DNA from 2 places in the Streptomyces sp. S063 genome. Region 1 is predicted to be linked to the other one. Evidence: riboswitches for the same ligand, from Rfam matches in the RefSeq annotation. Region 1 holds a riboswitch; the other holds the start of a gene.
The links. Region 1 has a riboswitch for cyclic di-AMP ahead of CCZ36_RS27445 (M23 family metallopeptidase). Riboswitches for the same ligand answer to the same signal wherever they lie in the genome.
Positions count from the first base shown of each region.

Region 2: it holds a riboswitch for cyclic di-AMP, as region 1 does, so the genes downstream of both, CCZ36_RS32870 (transglycosylase SLT domain-containing protein) here and CCZ36_RS27445 (M23 family metallopeptidase) in region 1, are expected to answer to the same signal.

Region 1 covers NZ_CP021707.1:5,955,403-5,962,809, reverse strand. The annotation lists gene CCZ36_RS27460 (bifunctional acetate--CoA ligase family protein/GNAT family N-acetyltransferase) at 1-2,399, opposite strand, end outside; gene CCZ36_RS27455 (HPr family phosphocarrier protein) at 2,496-2,777, shown strand; gene CCZ36_RS27450 (GntR family transcriptional regulator) at 2,937-3,644, opposite strand; gene CCZ36_RS27445 (M23 family metallopeptidase) at 3,825-4,640, opposite strand; cyclic di-AMP (ydaO/yuaA leader) riboswitch at 4,655-4,821, opposite strand; gene CCZ36_RS27440 (M16 family metallopeptidase) at 5,065-6,435, opposite strand; gene CCZ36_RS27435 (M16 family metallopeptidase) at 6,462-7,407, opposite strand, start outside.
Region 2 covers NZ_CP021707.1:7,236,653-7,244,059, forward strand. The annotation lists gene CCZ36_RS32860 (SpoIIE family protein phosphatase) at 1-74, shown strand, start outside; gene CCZ36_RS32865 (FAD-dependent oxidoreductase) at 90-1,451, opposite strand; cyclic di-AMP (ydaO/yuaA leader) riboswitch at 1,936-2,094, shown strand; gene CCZ36_RS32870 (transglycosylase SLT domain-containing protein) at 2,098-2,934, shown strand; partial or broken gene CCZ36_RS36155 (FAD-dependent monooxygenase) at 3,031-3,268, shown strand; partial or broken gene CCZ36_RS32880 (dihydrodipicolinate reductase) at 3,245-3,460, opposite strand; gene CCZ36_RS32885 (UbiA family prenyltransferase) at 3,706-4,602, opposite strand; gene CCZ36_RS32890 (type III polyketide synthase) at 4,720-5,772, shown strand; gene CCZ36_RS32895 (isoprenylcysteine carboxyl methyltransferase family protein) at 5,786-6,313, shown strand; gene CCZ36_RS32900 (NAD(P)/FAD-dependent oxidoreductase) at 6,310-7,326, shown strand.

The DNA of each region.
Region 1 (7,407 bases):
TAGTGGCCGAGCAGTTCGCGGGCCTCGTCGTGGCTGAGCGGGCGCCCGCGCGGGTCGGGGGCGGTGGCGAGCTGCGCCTCGATCAGGGCGGCGGCCCCGGCCTCGTCGATGGTGTCGTCGAGGAACTCGGGGATCTTGCCCGGCACGGCTGCCTGCCGCCGCCACTGGGCGTACTTCACGGCCTCGGCGAGGGCGCGTACGGCCCGTTCGGCGGCGGGGTAGGCGGGGATGCGGCCGGGGCGGGGCGGGGTCTCGGGGGCGGGCGCTTCGGAGGCCGGTGGTGCGGGGGCGGGCGTGCCGGGGGAAGGCGTCGCGGAGGTCGCCGGTCCGGGAACCGCCGGGGCGGTCGCCGCCCTCGGGGCGGTGGGCCCGGCCTGGGCGGCGGGCGTTGCCGGGGCGGTGGTCCCGGCCGCCCGGCCCGTGATCGTTTCCGGGCCGGCGGTCCCCGCCCGGTCCGCCGCCCCCCGGGCCGCGTCCGCTTCCGGGGACGGGGTCCGGAGCGCGGGGGTCCGCGGTCGCGGGGCCGCCGTGCTGCTCGCGGCGGCCAGCGCCTCGGCGAGGCCGCCGATCTCGACGTGGACGACGGCCACCGGCTTGGCGGAACCCCCGGCCACCGCCTTGGTCAGGGCCTCGGCCAGCACCTGGCCGTCACCGGTCTCGGCCTCGCCGCTCTCCCCCACCCACGGGATGGCGGTGACGATCACGGCGTCGCAGGTCCCGTCCGCCAGCGCCTCGGCCAGCGCGTCGCGGAAGTCCTGCGGAGAGGCGGCGGTGGTGAGGTCGATCGGCGGGCGCGGCCGCAGCCCCTCCGCGAGGCAGGCGTCGTACGTCAGCAGGCCGAGGGACTCGGAGTTGCCGAGGATGGCGACCCGGGGGCCGGCCGGGAGGGGCTGGCCCGCCAGCAGGAGCCCGGCGTCGACCATCTCGGTCACGGTGTCGACCCGGATGACGCCGGCCTGGCGCATCAGCGCGGAGACCGTGGTGTCGGGGATGCGGCTGACCGGGACGGCGTGGCCGGGCGGGTTGGTGCCGCTGTGCCGGGCGCCCTTCACCACGACGACGGGCTTCACGGCGGCGGTGCGGCGGGCGAGGCGGGTGAACTTGCGGGGGTTGCCGAGCGATTCGAGGTAGAGGAGCGCGACGTCGGTGTCCGGGTCCTCGAAGGAGTACTGGAGGAAGTCGTTGCCGGAGACGTCGGCCCGGTTGCCCGCCGAGATGAACGAGGACAGGCCCGCGCCGCGCCGGTGGAGGCCGGAGAGCAGGGCGATGCCGATCGCGCCGGACTGGGTGAACAGCCCGATCCGGCCGCGCGCGGGCGACTCGGGGGCGAGGGAGGCGTTGAGCCGGACGGTCTCGGCGGTGTTGATGATGCCGAAGGCGTTCGGGCCGATGATCCGCATGCCGTACGAGCGGGCCTGGCGGACCAGTTCGCGCTGGAGCTCGCGGCCCTCGGCGCCCCGCTCGGCGTAACCGGCGGAGAGGACGACCAGGCCCTGGACGCCGTGCTCGCCGCAGTCGGCGACGGCCTCGGGGACGCGGTGGGCGGGGACGGCGATCACGGCGAGGTCGACCTGTTCGTCGATCTCGCCGAGCGAGCGGTGGGCGGGGACCCCGTCGAGGGTGGCCGGGCCCTCGTCGAAGGCGCGGTTCACGGCGTAGGTGCGGCCGGTGTAGCCGGCGGCGAGGAGGTTGCGCAGGACCGTGCGGCCCACGCCGCCGGGGGTGCGGCCGGTGCCGATGACCGCGACGGAGCCCGGGGCGAGCAGCCGCTGCACCGAGCGGGCCTCGGCGCGCTGTTCCCGGCCGCGCTGGACGGCGAGGGACTTCTCGGTGGGTTCGAGGTCGAGGGTGAGGTGGACGGAGCCGTCCTCGAAGCTGCGGCGCTGGGTGTACCCGCCGTCCCGGAACACCTTGATCATTTTGTTGTTGGCGGGGAGCACCTCGGCGGCGAAGCGCCGGATGCCGCGCTCACGGGCGACCGCGGCGATGTGTTCGAGCAGCGCCGAGGCGACTCCGCGGCCCTGGTGGGCGTCCTGGACGAGGAAGGCGACCTCGGCCTCGTCGGCGGGGGCAGAGGCGGGACGGCCCCTGTCGTCGATGCGGTCGTAGCGGACGGTCCCGATGAACTCGCCGCCGATCGTGACCGCCAGTCCGACCCGGTCGACGTAGTCGTGATGGGTGAAGCGGTGCACGTCCCGGTCGGATAGGCGGGGATACGGGGCGAAGAAGCGGTAGTACTTCGACTCGTCGGACACCTGCTCGTAGAAGCTGACCAGTCGCTCGGCGTCGTCCGTGGTGATCGGCCTGATGCGCGCGGTGCCCCCGTCGCGGAGCACCACGTCCGCTTCCCAGTGGTCGGGGTACGCGTGATGCGGACTCTGTTCCGGCGTGGGCTCCATGGCCAAAGCCTACGGCCGGACGGGAGGCCGGGCACAGCACCACGCACTGCATGAGAGACTGGTCTAGACAACCGTTGATATGTGAAGGGCAGAACCATGGCTGAGCGCCGCGTAAACGTCGGTTGGGCCGAGGGCCTGCACGCCCGCCCCGCTTCCATCTTCGTCCGTGCCGCCACGGCCTCCGGCGTCCCCGTGACGATCGCCAAGGCCGACGGCAACCCGGTCAACGCCGCCTCCATGCTGGCCGTGCTGGGTCTGGGCGCGCAGGGTGGCGAGGAGATCGTGCTCGCGTCCGACGCGGACGACGCCGAGGCCGCTCTGGACCGGCTGGCGAAGCTGGTCGCCGAGGGCCTGGAAGAGCTCCCGGAGACCGTCTGACCCCTCCGCCTCCGGTCCGTCCGGATGCGACGCGCGCGAAAGCCGTGATTCCGTCAAGGGATCACGGCCTTTTCGTTTTCGAGAGAGCCGCATCTCGATAATGCGGGCAGCGCGAAATAGGCGCTCCGCAATTACTTCTCTTTGTATACGGCGCTTCTGTTAATGCCGGACACCCGCAGTGTTTACGCCGTGTTGCGAACTTCTCACCGGGCGGACGGGGGCGGTGCGGCGCCCCGGGAGATCCGGGCGGCGGAGCCGGTACTCGGCGGTGGAGCGTTCCGCGTGCTGGGCGGTGAGGGCCCTCGCCCGCTCCGCGTCGCCGCGCGCCACCGCGTCCACGATCGCGCCGCGCTCGGCCCAGGAGTCGACCGGGCGGGCCCGCTGCTCGACCGCGTACATCCAGGCGATCTTGTGGCGGAGCTGGGTGAGCAGCGCGATCAGCCCGGGGCTTCCGGAGGCCTGGGCCAGGGTCTCGTGGAACCAGCCGCCCAGCGAGCGCAGATCCTCGCCCTCGCCCCGGCGGGCCCGCTCCTGGCCCAGCCTGACCAGACCGCGGAGCACCTTCAGATGGGCCTCGGTGCGGCGCTGGGCGGCACGGGCCGCGCCCAGCGGCTCCAGGAGCATCCGCACCTCCAGGAGGTCGGCCGCCTCCTGCACGGTGGGCTCGGCGACACAGGCGCCGGCGTGCCTGCGAGTGACCACGAACCCCTCGGACTCCAGCGTGCGCAGGGCCTCGCGGACCGGGACGCGGGAGACCCCGTAGCGGCGTGCCAGCAACTCCTCGGTGAGGCGGCTGCCGCGCTCGTAGACACCGGAGACGATGTCGTCACGGATTGCCGTGCATACCGAATGCGCGGGAATGCGCATATCCGAACCTCCGCCTTGATCCCCGCGAAACGCGGCCGCCCGACGTCTGTTCCGTGACTCTATGACAATCCGCCGGAATTTCCGATGGCGGGTCGGAATCCAGGGATATCTTCACGCGGGAATTGCCGAAGGCCCCGGCGGCTGCCGGGGCCTTCGGGCGGTGGGTCGCGCGGAGTGGGGTCAGACGTTCAGACCGTGGGAGCGCAGGTAGGCGACGGGGTCCATGTCGGAGCCGTAGTCGGGGGTGGTGCGGGCCTCGAAGTGCAGGTGCGGGCCGGTGGAGTTGCCGGTGGAGCCGGAGAGGCCGATCTGCTGGCCGGAGGAGACGCTCTGGCCGACGGAGACGCCGATCGAGGAGAGGTGGCCGTACTGGGTGTAGGTGCCGTCGGCCATCCGGAGCACGATGTTGTTGCCGTACGCGCCGCCCCAGCCGGCCTCGACGACCGTGCCGGCGCCGACCGCGACGACGGAACTGCCGGAGGCGGCCCGGAAGTCCACGCCGGAGTGGCTGCCGGAGGACCAGAGGGAGCCGCCGGCGTTGTAGCCGGTGGTGACGTGGGAGCCGGCGACCGGGAGGTGGAAGGCGTTCAGCCGGGCGCGCTCGGCGGCGCGGGCGGCACGGGCCTTCTCCTCGCGGATCTCCTTGGCGCGGGCCTCGGCCTTGCGCTCGGCCTCGGCCTTCGCCTTGGCCTTGGCGGCCTTCTCCCGGGCCTCGGCGGCGGCTTTCGCCTTCGCCTTGGCGATCGCGTCGGCCTGCCGCTGCTGGGCGTGGGCCTGCGCGTCGATCCGCTCGGCGAGGGTGGCGTCGAGGGAGAGGGCCTGGGTGAGGCCGGTGTCGGCGACCTTGGCGGCCTCGGTGTCGGCGGCGAGGGCCGGGGAGGACAGCGAGCCGAGGACTCCGGTGGTGGCCAGGGTCGCGATGCCGGCGGCCTGGGCGCTCCGGCGGGTGAGGCGGCTCGGGGCACGGTGCTTCCCGGTGGCACGGGTGAACGCCATGGAGGGGCTGGTTCCTTTCCTTCCTTCTCGCCTACCGGGTTAGCTGACGGGTTCGGAGCAGGAAGGTCTCCTACGGGTCCCCGCGCCGGTTCGCGGCTCGGGTCTCCGATTCACCCCAGGGACTGCGTGGGTCCCCGGCTCCCCAGGCTCGCGCCTGACGGGGACTCGGCGATGGCTGTCCGGCGCCGCGGCTGCGGCATACAGGTGACGGACAGCCGGGCCGACGCTAGGCGGGGCGACTTCCCATCACCAAACGGACACGGGGATTTGTCGCGTATCCCACAGGGCAGACAGGCAACCACTCCCCCAAAGGGGGTGAAACCGACCAATGCGTCAAAAACGAAGGACCCCGACGAAATCTCTTCCGTCGGGGTCCGGTTCACGCCGGTGACCGCTCAGCGGTCGGCCGCGCGCCGCGGCGGTGTCAGCCGGTGACGACGGTCACCTCTCCGATACCGAGGGCCTTCACCGGCTCCGCGATCCGGGCGGCGTCCCCCACGAGGACCGTGACCAGCCGGTCGACCGGGAAGGCGTTGACCACGGCGGCGGTCGCCTCCACGGTGCCCGTCTCGGCGAGCCTGGCGTAGAGGTGGGCCTGGTAGTCGTCGGGGAGGTGCTGCTCGACCTGGTCGGCCAGCGTGCTCGCGACGGAGGCGGCGGTCTCGAACTTCAGCGGGGCGACGCCCACCAGGTTCTGCACGGCCGTCTCGCGCTCGGCGTCGGTCAGTCCTTCGGCCGCCAGCGTCCGCAGGACCTTCCAGAGGTCGTCCAGGGCAGGTCCGGTGGACTCGGTGTCCACCGAGCCGCTGATCGCGAGCATCGCCGCGCCGCCCGAGTCCGGGCCGGAGGAGCGCAGCACCTGGGCGAAGGCGCGTACGCCGTAGGTGTAGCCCTTCTCCTCACGCAGCACCCGGTCCAGCCGGGAGGTGAGGGTGCCTCCCAGGCAGTACGTGCCGAGCACCTGCGCGGGCCATACGCGCTCGTGCCGGTCGGCTCCGATGCGGCCGATCAGCAGCTGGGTCTGGACCGCGCCGGGCCGGTCCACGATGACCACGCGGCCGGTGTCGTCCGCGGTGATGGGCGGCACCGGGCGGGCCTGGGCGGTGTTGCCCGACCAGTCGCCGAGGGTCTCCGCCAGCAGCGCGTCCAGGTCGATGCCGGTGAGGTCGCCGACGATCACGGCGGTCGCGGTGGACGGGCGGATGTGGGCGTCGAAGAAGGCGCGCACGGCGGCCGCGTCGATCCGCCGGACCGTCTCCTCGGTGCCGAGGCGGGGGCGGGACATCCGGGCGGTGGCCGGGAACAGCTCCTTGGAGAGCTGCTTGGCGGCGCGCCGGGACGGGTTGGCGTGCTCGTGCGGGATCTCGTCGAGGCGGTTGCCCACCAGGCGCTCGATCTCGCTCTCGGCGAAGGCGGGGGCCCGCAGCGCCTCGGCGACCAGTCCGAGCGCCTTGGCCAGGCGGGAGGCCGGGACCTCCAGGGAGACCCGGACACCGGGGTGGTCGGCGTGCGCGTCGAGTGTGGCGCCGCAGCGCTCCAGCTCGGCGGCGAACTCCTCGGCGCTGCGCTTGTCGGTGCCCTCGGAGAGCGCCCGCGACATGATCGTGGCCACGCCGTCCAGGCCCTCGGGCTCGGCCTCCAGCGGCGCGTCCAGGAAGATCTCCACGGCGACGACCTGCTGGCCGGGGCGGTGGCAGCGCAGCACGGTCAGCCCGTTGGGCAGGGCGCCGCGCTCGGGCGCCGGGAAGGCCCAGGGGCGGGCCGTGCCGGGCGTGGGCTGCGGGTGGAACTCCATGGTTACTCCAGTCACGGCGGCGTCGCTCACTTGGCCGCCCCCTCGTGCGCGTCGGTCCCCTCGGTGCCGTCCTCGCCCTCTTCGCCCTCGGCGGCCTCGTCGGCCGGCTCGATGGGCTCGTAGACGAGCACCGCCCGGTTGTCGGGGCGCAGGGCCGCCTCGGCCGCCGCGCGCACCTCCTCGGCGGTGACGTCCAGGACGCGGCTCACCGCGGTCAGGGCGAGCTGCGGGTCGCCGAACAGGACGGCGTAACGGCACAGTTCGTCGGCGCGGCCGGCGACCGTGCCGAGCCGGTCGAGCCACTCGCGCTCCAACTGCGCCTGGGCCCGCTCCATTTCCTCCGGGGTGGGCCCCTCGGCGGCGAACCGGGCCAGCTCCTCGTCGACGGCGGCCTCGATCGTCTCCACCTCGACACCGCCGGACGTCTTCACGTCCAGCCAGCCCAGCGAGGGCGCCCCGGCGAGCCGCAGCAGGCCGAAGCCCGCCGCCACGGCCGTACGGTCGCGGCGGACCAGGCGGTTGTGCAGCCGGGAGGACTCGCCGCCGCCCAGCACGGTCAGCGCGAGGTCCGCGGCGTCGCAGGCCCGGGTGCCGTCGTGCGGGAGGCGGTAGGCGGCCATCAGGGCGCGCGCCGGAACCTCCTCGTGGACCACTTCGCGCAGCTGCTCGCCGATGATCTCGGGCAGCGTCCCGTCGCGCGGCGGCTGCTTGCCGTCGTGGGAGGGGATGGAACCGAAGTACTTCTCGATCCAGGCGAGGGTCTGCTCGGGGTCGATGTCGCCGACCACCGAGAGCACCGCGTTGTTGGGCGCGTAGTACGTACGGAAGAACGCGCGGGCGTCCTCCAGCGTGGCCGCGTCCAGGTCGGCCATGGAGCCGATCGGGGTGTGGTGGTAGGGGTGGCCCTCGGGGTAGGAGAGGGCGGTCAGCTTCTCGAACGCGGTGCCGTAGGGCACGTTGTCGTAACGCTGG
Region 2 (7,407 bases), 1.3 Mb from region 1:
GGCCCGATCTGTGGCGCACCTTCAGGAGGCCGGACCCGGGGCGTCCGATGGACCCTCCGGATCCGGCCTCCTAGAAGGCGTCGTGGTGATCAGGCGCCGGAGGCGTCCAGCATGCCCTCGCGCTCCACGACCTTGATCCGCTCACGGCCCTGGGCCGCGCCCAGCGCCTGCTCGTGGGCGTCCAGCTTGTGCCAGCCCTCCCAGGTCGTGTACCGGACGCCCCGGTCCTGGAGGAAGGCCTCGACGGCCTCCGGAGCGGGCGTCGCCGGCTCGGGCAGACGGCCGGCGGCACGGTCCTCCAGGACGCAGGCGACCGTCTCGTTGGCGTCGCCCTTGGTGTGCCCGATCAGGCCGATCGGACCGCGCTTGATCCAGCCGGTGACGTAGACCGAGGTCATGTGCTCGTTCCCGGCGATGACGCGGCCCGCCTCGTGCGGGACGGTGCCGGAGGTCACGTCGAACGGGAGCTTGGGCAGCTCCTCGGAGTAGTAGCCCACGGCGCGGTAGACGCTCTGCATGTCCCAGTCGGTGAACCGGCCGGTGCCCCGGACGTTGCCGGTGCCGTCCAGCTCGGTGCGCTCGGTGCGCAGCGCGGTGACCTTGCCGTCCTCGCCGAGGATCTCGACCGGGGACTCGAAGAAGTGCAGGAACAGCTTGTGCGGGCGGTCGCCGGTGTCGCGGATCGCCCAGTTCTCCAGAGTCTGCGCGACCATGTTGGCCTGCTTGTTCTCGCGGCGGGTCGCGATGGAGCCCTCGTCGTAGTCGATGTCCTCGGGATTGACGATGACCTCGATGTTGGGGGAGTGGTCCAGCTCCCGCAGCTCCATCGGGCTGAACTTGGCCTGCGCCGGGCCACGCCGCCCGAACACATGCACCTCCAGCGCCTTGTTCTCCTTGAGGCCCTGGTAGACGTTGTCCGGGATCTCGGTGGGCAGCAGCTCGTCGGCCGTCTTGGCCAGGACCCGGGCCACGTCCAGGGCCACGTTCCCGACGCCGAGCACGGCGACCTTCTCCGCGGTGAGCGGCCAGGTGCGCGGGACCTCGGGGTGCCCGTCGTACCAGGAGACGAACTCGGCCGCGCCGTAGGAGCCGTCCAGCTCGATGCCGGGGATGTCGAGCGCGCGGTCGGCCTCGGCGCCGGTGGAGAAGATCACCGCGTCGTAGAACGACCGCAGGTCGTCCAGGCCGATGTCGTGCGGGTAGCTGACGTTCCCGAAGAGCCGGATCTGGGGCTTGTCCAGCACCTGGTGCAGGGCCTTCACGATGCCCTTGATCCGCGGGTGGTCGGGGGCCACGCCGTAGCGGATGAGGCCGAAGGGCGCGGGCATGCGCTCGAAGAGGTCGATGGAGACCCCCGGGTCCTGGCAGACCTCGGATTTGAGCAGCGCGTCCGCAGCGTAGATACCGGCGGGGCCGGCTCCGACAATGGCGACGCGGACGGGGCGTGTCATGGCGTGGTGATCCTTCGGGGCGGGCGAACGCGGGCAGGTACAGCGTACGTCGGAGGTAAGGGTTGGCTTACTAGTCTCCACCCCACACCGTAAGCGATCGCCGCGCGGACCCTTCGACCGCCCCTGCCTAGAGTGCCCGATTGGCCCGTTTCGTTATTCCGATATGGTCGATTTGACCTCTATGGGTCTCCTGATCCGTAAAGGTCCTATCGGGGATTCTGGGAGCATTTGTTTGGTCCCGTTCTCGCCATCGCCGCGAGGGAGTGGTGAGCGTCACGTCCGAGAGTCCGGACGTCGAAGTGGACGCATCGGTTCCCTTCTGTGCGAAGAAAGTTGACGCCATGACGGCGTCACCCGATCCGGGAATTCCGCAATTCGATCATGTGCGGAAAAGGAGATCAGGAATGGGGGGCTTGTTCCGTCCGGCGTTTCTCGCCTACGGTCACCGTCAATCCGGATGGAACGCCGAATCCTGCCGCCGTCCGGGAATCCGAAACCCACTCACGTACGGCAGGAGCGGGGGACCCAGGTAAGTCGCCGATCCGTAACCGGAACGGCTTGGGGTGAAGTCGCACGACCGTGCGGCCAGACATCTCCCGTCTGAATCCGACAGCTCACCTCGCAGGCGCCGGAGAGGAAAACCCCCATGCCCGCAAAGGGTCAGCACCGCCGTCCCAAGTCCACCTCGCTCGGCCGCGGCCTCGCCGCCGTGACCACCGGTGGAGCCGTCCTCGCCCTCCCGGTGATCGGCGCCACCAGCGCCTTCGCCGCTCCCGCACCCGCCGTCGCCCCGCAGGCCGTGGCGCCCGCCGCGGCGGCCACGCCGGCGAATTCCGCCGCGAAGGCCGACCCTGCCAAGCATTCTGTGGTGGCCGGCGAAACCCTTTCCAAGATCGCCCGCGAGCATTCCGTCAGCGGCGGATGGAAGAAGTTGTACGAAGGTAACCGGAAGGTCATCGGATCGAATCCCGATCTCATTCACCCCGGTATCAAGCTGGTCATCGGAGCCGCGTCCGCCGCTTCGTCCAAGGACAAGGCGGCCAAGGCTTCCCCGTCCGCCGCGCGCGGTGCCGCGGCGGACCGCGCCGACCGGTCGGAGCGCCTCAACACCGCCCCCGTGGCCAAGGCGGCTCCGGCCGCCGAGAAGAAGGCCGTCACCTACACGAACGATCTCGACGGCTGGATCCGGGAATCGCTGGCGATCATGGCCGAGCGGGGCATCCCCGGCACCTATGAGGGCATCCACCGCAACATCCTGCGCGAGTCCTCCGGCAACCCGAACGCCATCAACAACTGGGACTCCAACGCGGTCAAGGGCACCCCGTCCAAGGGGCTGCTCCAGGTCATCGACCCGACGTTCCAGGCCTACCACGTGCCCGGCACCTCGACCGACAGCTACGACCCGGTCGCCAACATCACGGCCGCGTGCAACTACGCCGCGGACCGCTACGGCTCGATCGACAACGTCTTCGGCGCCTACTGATCCCCGCGCGCCCGAACAGCGCGAGGAGCCCCGGACCGCACGGTCCGGGGCTCCTTCGTCGTACCGGGGGTCGCCGGGAAATTACCCCCAAGTTTCATCACTGGAACAGGTTCTCTTCTGGGGGGTCGCCGCGATCGCCGGGCACGCCCCACGGGCATGGGCGGATGTCCGTGCGGCGGCGGCACCGGTCGGATCCGGGGCCCATGTACCGGTCCTGGTCGTCGGCACCGGATACGGCGGCTCCGTGGCCGCCCTCCGCCTCGCCGAGGCAGGCACGGACGTCCACATGGTCGAGAGGGGCATGGCCTGGGACACCCCCGGCACGGACGGCCAGGACGGCGGCGATGTCGTCGGTGGCCGCGACCCCGAGCGGGCGGCCGAGACCGCCGAGTTCGCCCGCGTCACGGCCGACCTTGGCGGGATCGTGTACGAGGACGGCGGCGAGTGTCATCGCCGGATGGGCCTCGACGGCGCGGATCGTGGCGCGGCCGACGTTGCCGGTACCCCAGACCACCGTGGGAATCATGCGCGGAGGGTAGCCCCGGGGCCTTGCACTTCCCGGAGCCGTGACACCACCGGATCGGCCGGGAGAAGAGGTGTTCCCGTACCGGCGGGGGGATCCGCCAGTACGGGAACATCTCAGGGGGTTCCGCGCTTCGCGCGGGTGAACCTGCGCCGAGACGGTGTACGACCCCTGCGGCCGCTTGCCGTCCTCGGCCGGGACCGGGGCCGAGGCCCCGGCCGCGAGGGGGCCGTCCGGCGCAGGTCCGTTCAGCCCGTCGCCACGCCCCCGACCAGCAGCAGCGCTACATCCGCCGCCGCCACGGCCACCGCTCCGGCCAGCGCCGCCTTGCGCCAACGGCGGCCGAGCGCCGGGCCCGCGAACGCCGCCGCTCCCGCCAGGACGAGCGCCGCCGCACCCGCGGCGTCCACCGGTCCGGGCGGCCCGAGCGCGAGCACTGCCGTCGCACCGAGGAGCGGAAGTGGCAGCAGGAGCCGGGTCCCCGTGTCGCCCAGCCGGTGCGGAAGGCCTCGGATCCTGGCCGCCCGGTCCACCGTGATGTCCGGGAGCGTGTCGGCCAGATGCGCCGCGAACCCGAGCAGGGCCCCGGCCGCCACCGTCCACCACCGGGGCGCCGGACCGCCGGGCAGCGAGAGGGCGACGGCGGCGGGCAGGGCTCCGAACCCGGCCACGTACGGCAGCCAGGACAGGGCGGTCGCCTTGAGGCGCAGGTTGTAGAGCCAGGCGGCCGCGACCGCGGCGAGGTGCACCGTACCGGCGAGAACCCCGCAGGCCAGCGAGAGCAGTACGCACACGGCGAGCGCGACCACCGCCGCCGCCCACACCGCGCCCGCCCCGACCGTGCCGTCGGACGCGGGCTTCCCTCGGCGGCCGGCCCGGGCGTCACGCCGCGCGTCGTACGCGTCGTTGCACCAGCCCACCGAGAGCTGCCCGGTCAGCACGGCCGCCGTGACCAGCGCGGAACGCGGACCACCGAGGCCGGACCCGAGGGCGAGGGCGCAGGTGAGCGCCGTCACCGCGAGCGCGGGACCGGGGTGGCACGCGAGCGCGAGCCCCACGAACCGGCCGCCCCGCCGCCCGGTACCGGACGGAGCGGCGTCGACCGGAACGGAGCCCGCCGGGCTCACCCTCTCCGTGGCGTCCATCGGGCGATCGTAGAGCGCTGTCGCCCCGTCAATGCCACGACCGGGCGGGTCTTTTGCGGCATTCATCCCGCCTTGTGGGCAGGATGGGGGCATGACGCCACCGAAGCAGGAGGCAGGATGACCCGCATCGCCGCGGTGCACGGGGCACTGCCGTCGCACCGTCACACCCAGCGCGAGGTCACCGACATGGTGGCCCGGACCTGCCTGCCGCCCGGCGCCGACCGCCGCGTCCTCGACCGGCTCCACGAGAACGCCCGGGTCCGCAGCCGGCACACGGTGCTGCCGCTGGACGGCTATCGCGACCTCGACGGCTTCGGCCCGTCCAACGACGTGTTCATCCGGTCCGCCGTCGACCTGGGCGCCCAGGCCGTACGCGGCGCGCTGCGGACGGCGGGGCTGCGCCCCACCGACGTCGACCTGCTGATGTTCACCTCCGTCACCGGCATCGCCGCCCCCTCGATCGACGCCCGGCTCGTCACTCGCCTCGGGATGCGGTCCGACGTCAGACGACTGCCCGTCTTCGGCCTCGGCTGCGTCGCCGGAGCCGCCGGCACCGCCCGGCTGCACGACTACCTCCTCGGCCGCCCCGACGACGTGGCCGTGCTCCTGTCCGTCGAGCTCTGCTCTCTCACCTTCCAGCGCCACGACACCTCACCCGCCAATCTCGTGGCGACCGCGCTGTTCGGGGACGGGGCGGCCGCCGTGGTCGCCCTCGGCGGACGCCGGGCCGTCGCCGGGCCCGAGATCGTGGCCACCCGCAGCCGGATGTACCCGGACACCGAGCACGTCATGGGCTGGGACATCGGCTCCACCGGCTTCCGCGTCGTCCTCGATCCCGGCGTGCCCGACGTCGTACGCCACTATCTCGCCGACGACGTACGGGAGTTCCTCGGCGAACACGGTCTCAAACCGAAGGACATCGCCCACTGGGTCTGCCACCCGGGCGGCCCCAGGGTCCTCGAGGCGGTGACCGAGGTCCTCGACCTGCGCGACGGGGCGCTCGACGTCACCTGGCGCTCCCTGGCCGACATCGGCAACCTGTCCTCGTCCTCGGTCCTGCACGTCCTGCGGGACACCATCGAACAGCGCCGGCCGGAGCCGGGCACCCCCGGACTGCTGCTCGCCATGGGCCCGGGGTTCTGCTGCGAACTGGTGCTGCTGCGCTGGTAGGAAGGAACGGCCCATGACCTGGTACACCGCCCTCGTGCTCGCCGTCGCCGCCGAGCGCCTCGCCGAACTCGTGGTGGCCCGCCGCAACACCCGCTGGAGCCTCGCCCGGGGCGGCGTCGAATCGGGCCGGGGACACTATCCGGCGATGGTCGCGCTGCACACCGCGCTCCTGGCCGGCTGCCTGGCGGAGGTCCACCTCGCCGACCGGCCCTTCCCGCCGGTCGTCGGCTGGGCCATGGTCGCCGCCGTCGTGGCCGCGCAGGCGCTGCGCTGGTGGTGCATCCGCACGCTCGGCCCCCGGTGGAACACCCGCGTCATCGTCGTCCCCGGCCTGCCCCGGGTCACCGGCGGCCCCTACCGGTGGCTGAGCCACCCCAACTACGTCGCGGTCGCCGCCGAAGGGCTCGCCCTGCCCCTGGTCCACGGGGCATGGGTGACCGCCCTCGTGTTCACCACCCTCAACACCGCGCTCATGGCCGTCCGGATCCGCTGCGAGGACGAGGCGCTGGACCGTCTCCCGGCCGTGGACGCACGGGCGTGATCGACGTCCTCGTCGCGGGCGGCGGACCGGCCGGGCTCGCCGCGGCGATCCGGGCCGCATCGGCGGGCCTGGAAGCCGTGGTGGTCGAGCCGCGCACCACCCCCGTCGACAAGGCGTGCGGCGAGGGCATCATGCCCGGCGGCGTCGCGGCCCTGCGCGACCTCGGCGTCCGGGTGCGGGGCCACGAGCTGCGCGGCATCCGCTACACCGACGGCCGGCGCAGCGCGGAAGCGGCCTTCCGGGGCGGCCCGGGCGCGGGAGTCCGCCGCACCGAACTCCACACCGCTTTCCACGAACGCGCCGCCGCCCTCGGCGTACGCACCATCGCCGCCAAAGTGGGCGAGATCCGCCAGGACGAGCGCACGGTCACCGCCGCCGGACTCACCGCACGCTGGCTCATCGCCGCCGACGGCCTCCACTCGCCGCTGCGCCGCGCCCTGGGCCTCGACCACCCGGTCCCCGGCCCCGGGCGCTACGGGCTGCGCCGCCACTACCCGCTCGCCCCCTGGACGGACCACGTCGAGGTGCACTGGTCCCGGCACGGCGAGGCGTACGTGACCCCGGTCGGCGAGCGCCTGGTGGGCGTGGCCGTCCTGAGCCGCGACCGCCGCCCCTACGACCAGCACCTGGCCGCCTTCCCCGCCCTCGCGGCCCGCCTCGCGGACGGCCGGGCCGCCACTCCCGTACGCGGGGCCGGCCCGCTGCGTCAGCGGGCGCTGGGCCGACGGGCCGGGCGCGTCCTGCTGGTCGGTGACGCCGCGGGGTACGTGGACGCCCTCACCGGGGAGGGCATCGCCCTCGCGGTAGGCACCGCGACGGCCGCGGTCGACTGCCTGACCGCCGGGCGGCCCGAGGACTACCCCCGTCACTGGGCGCGGGTCACCCGCCGCTACCGGCTGCTCACCGCGGCCCTGCTGGGCGCCGCGGGGCACCCGGCGTCGGGCCGGCTGATCGTCGCCGCGGCCCACCGGGCGCCCGCCGTCTTCCGCACCGCGGTCCGCGCGCTCCAGTGAGGTCGCGGCGCCGGGTGCGGCGGGCTTCCGCTCGAATGGCAGGGTCCCCGGTTCCGGCTTAACGTCGATCGGGTGAACGGC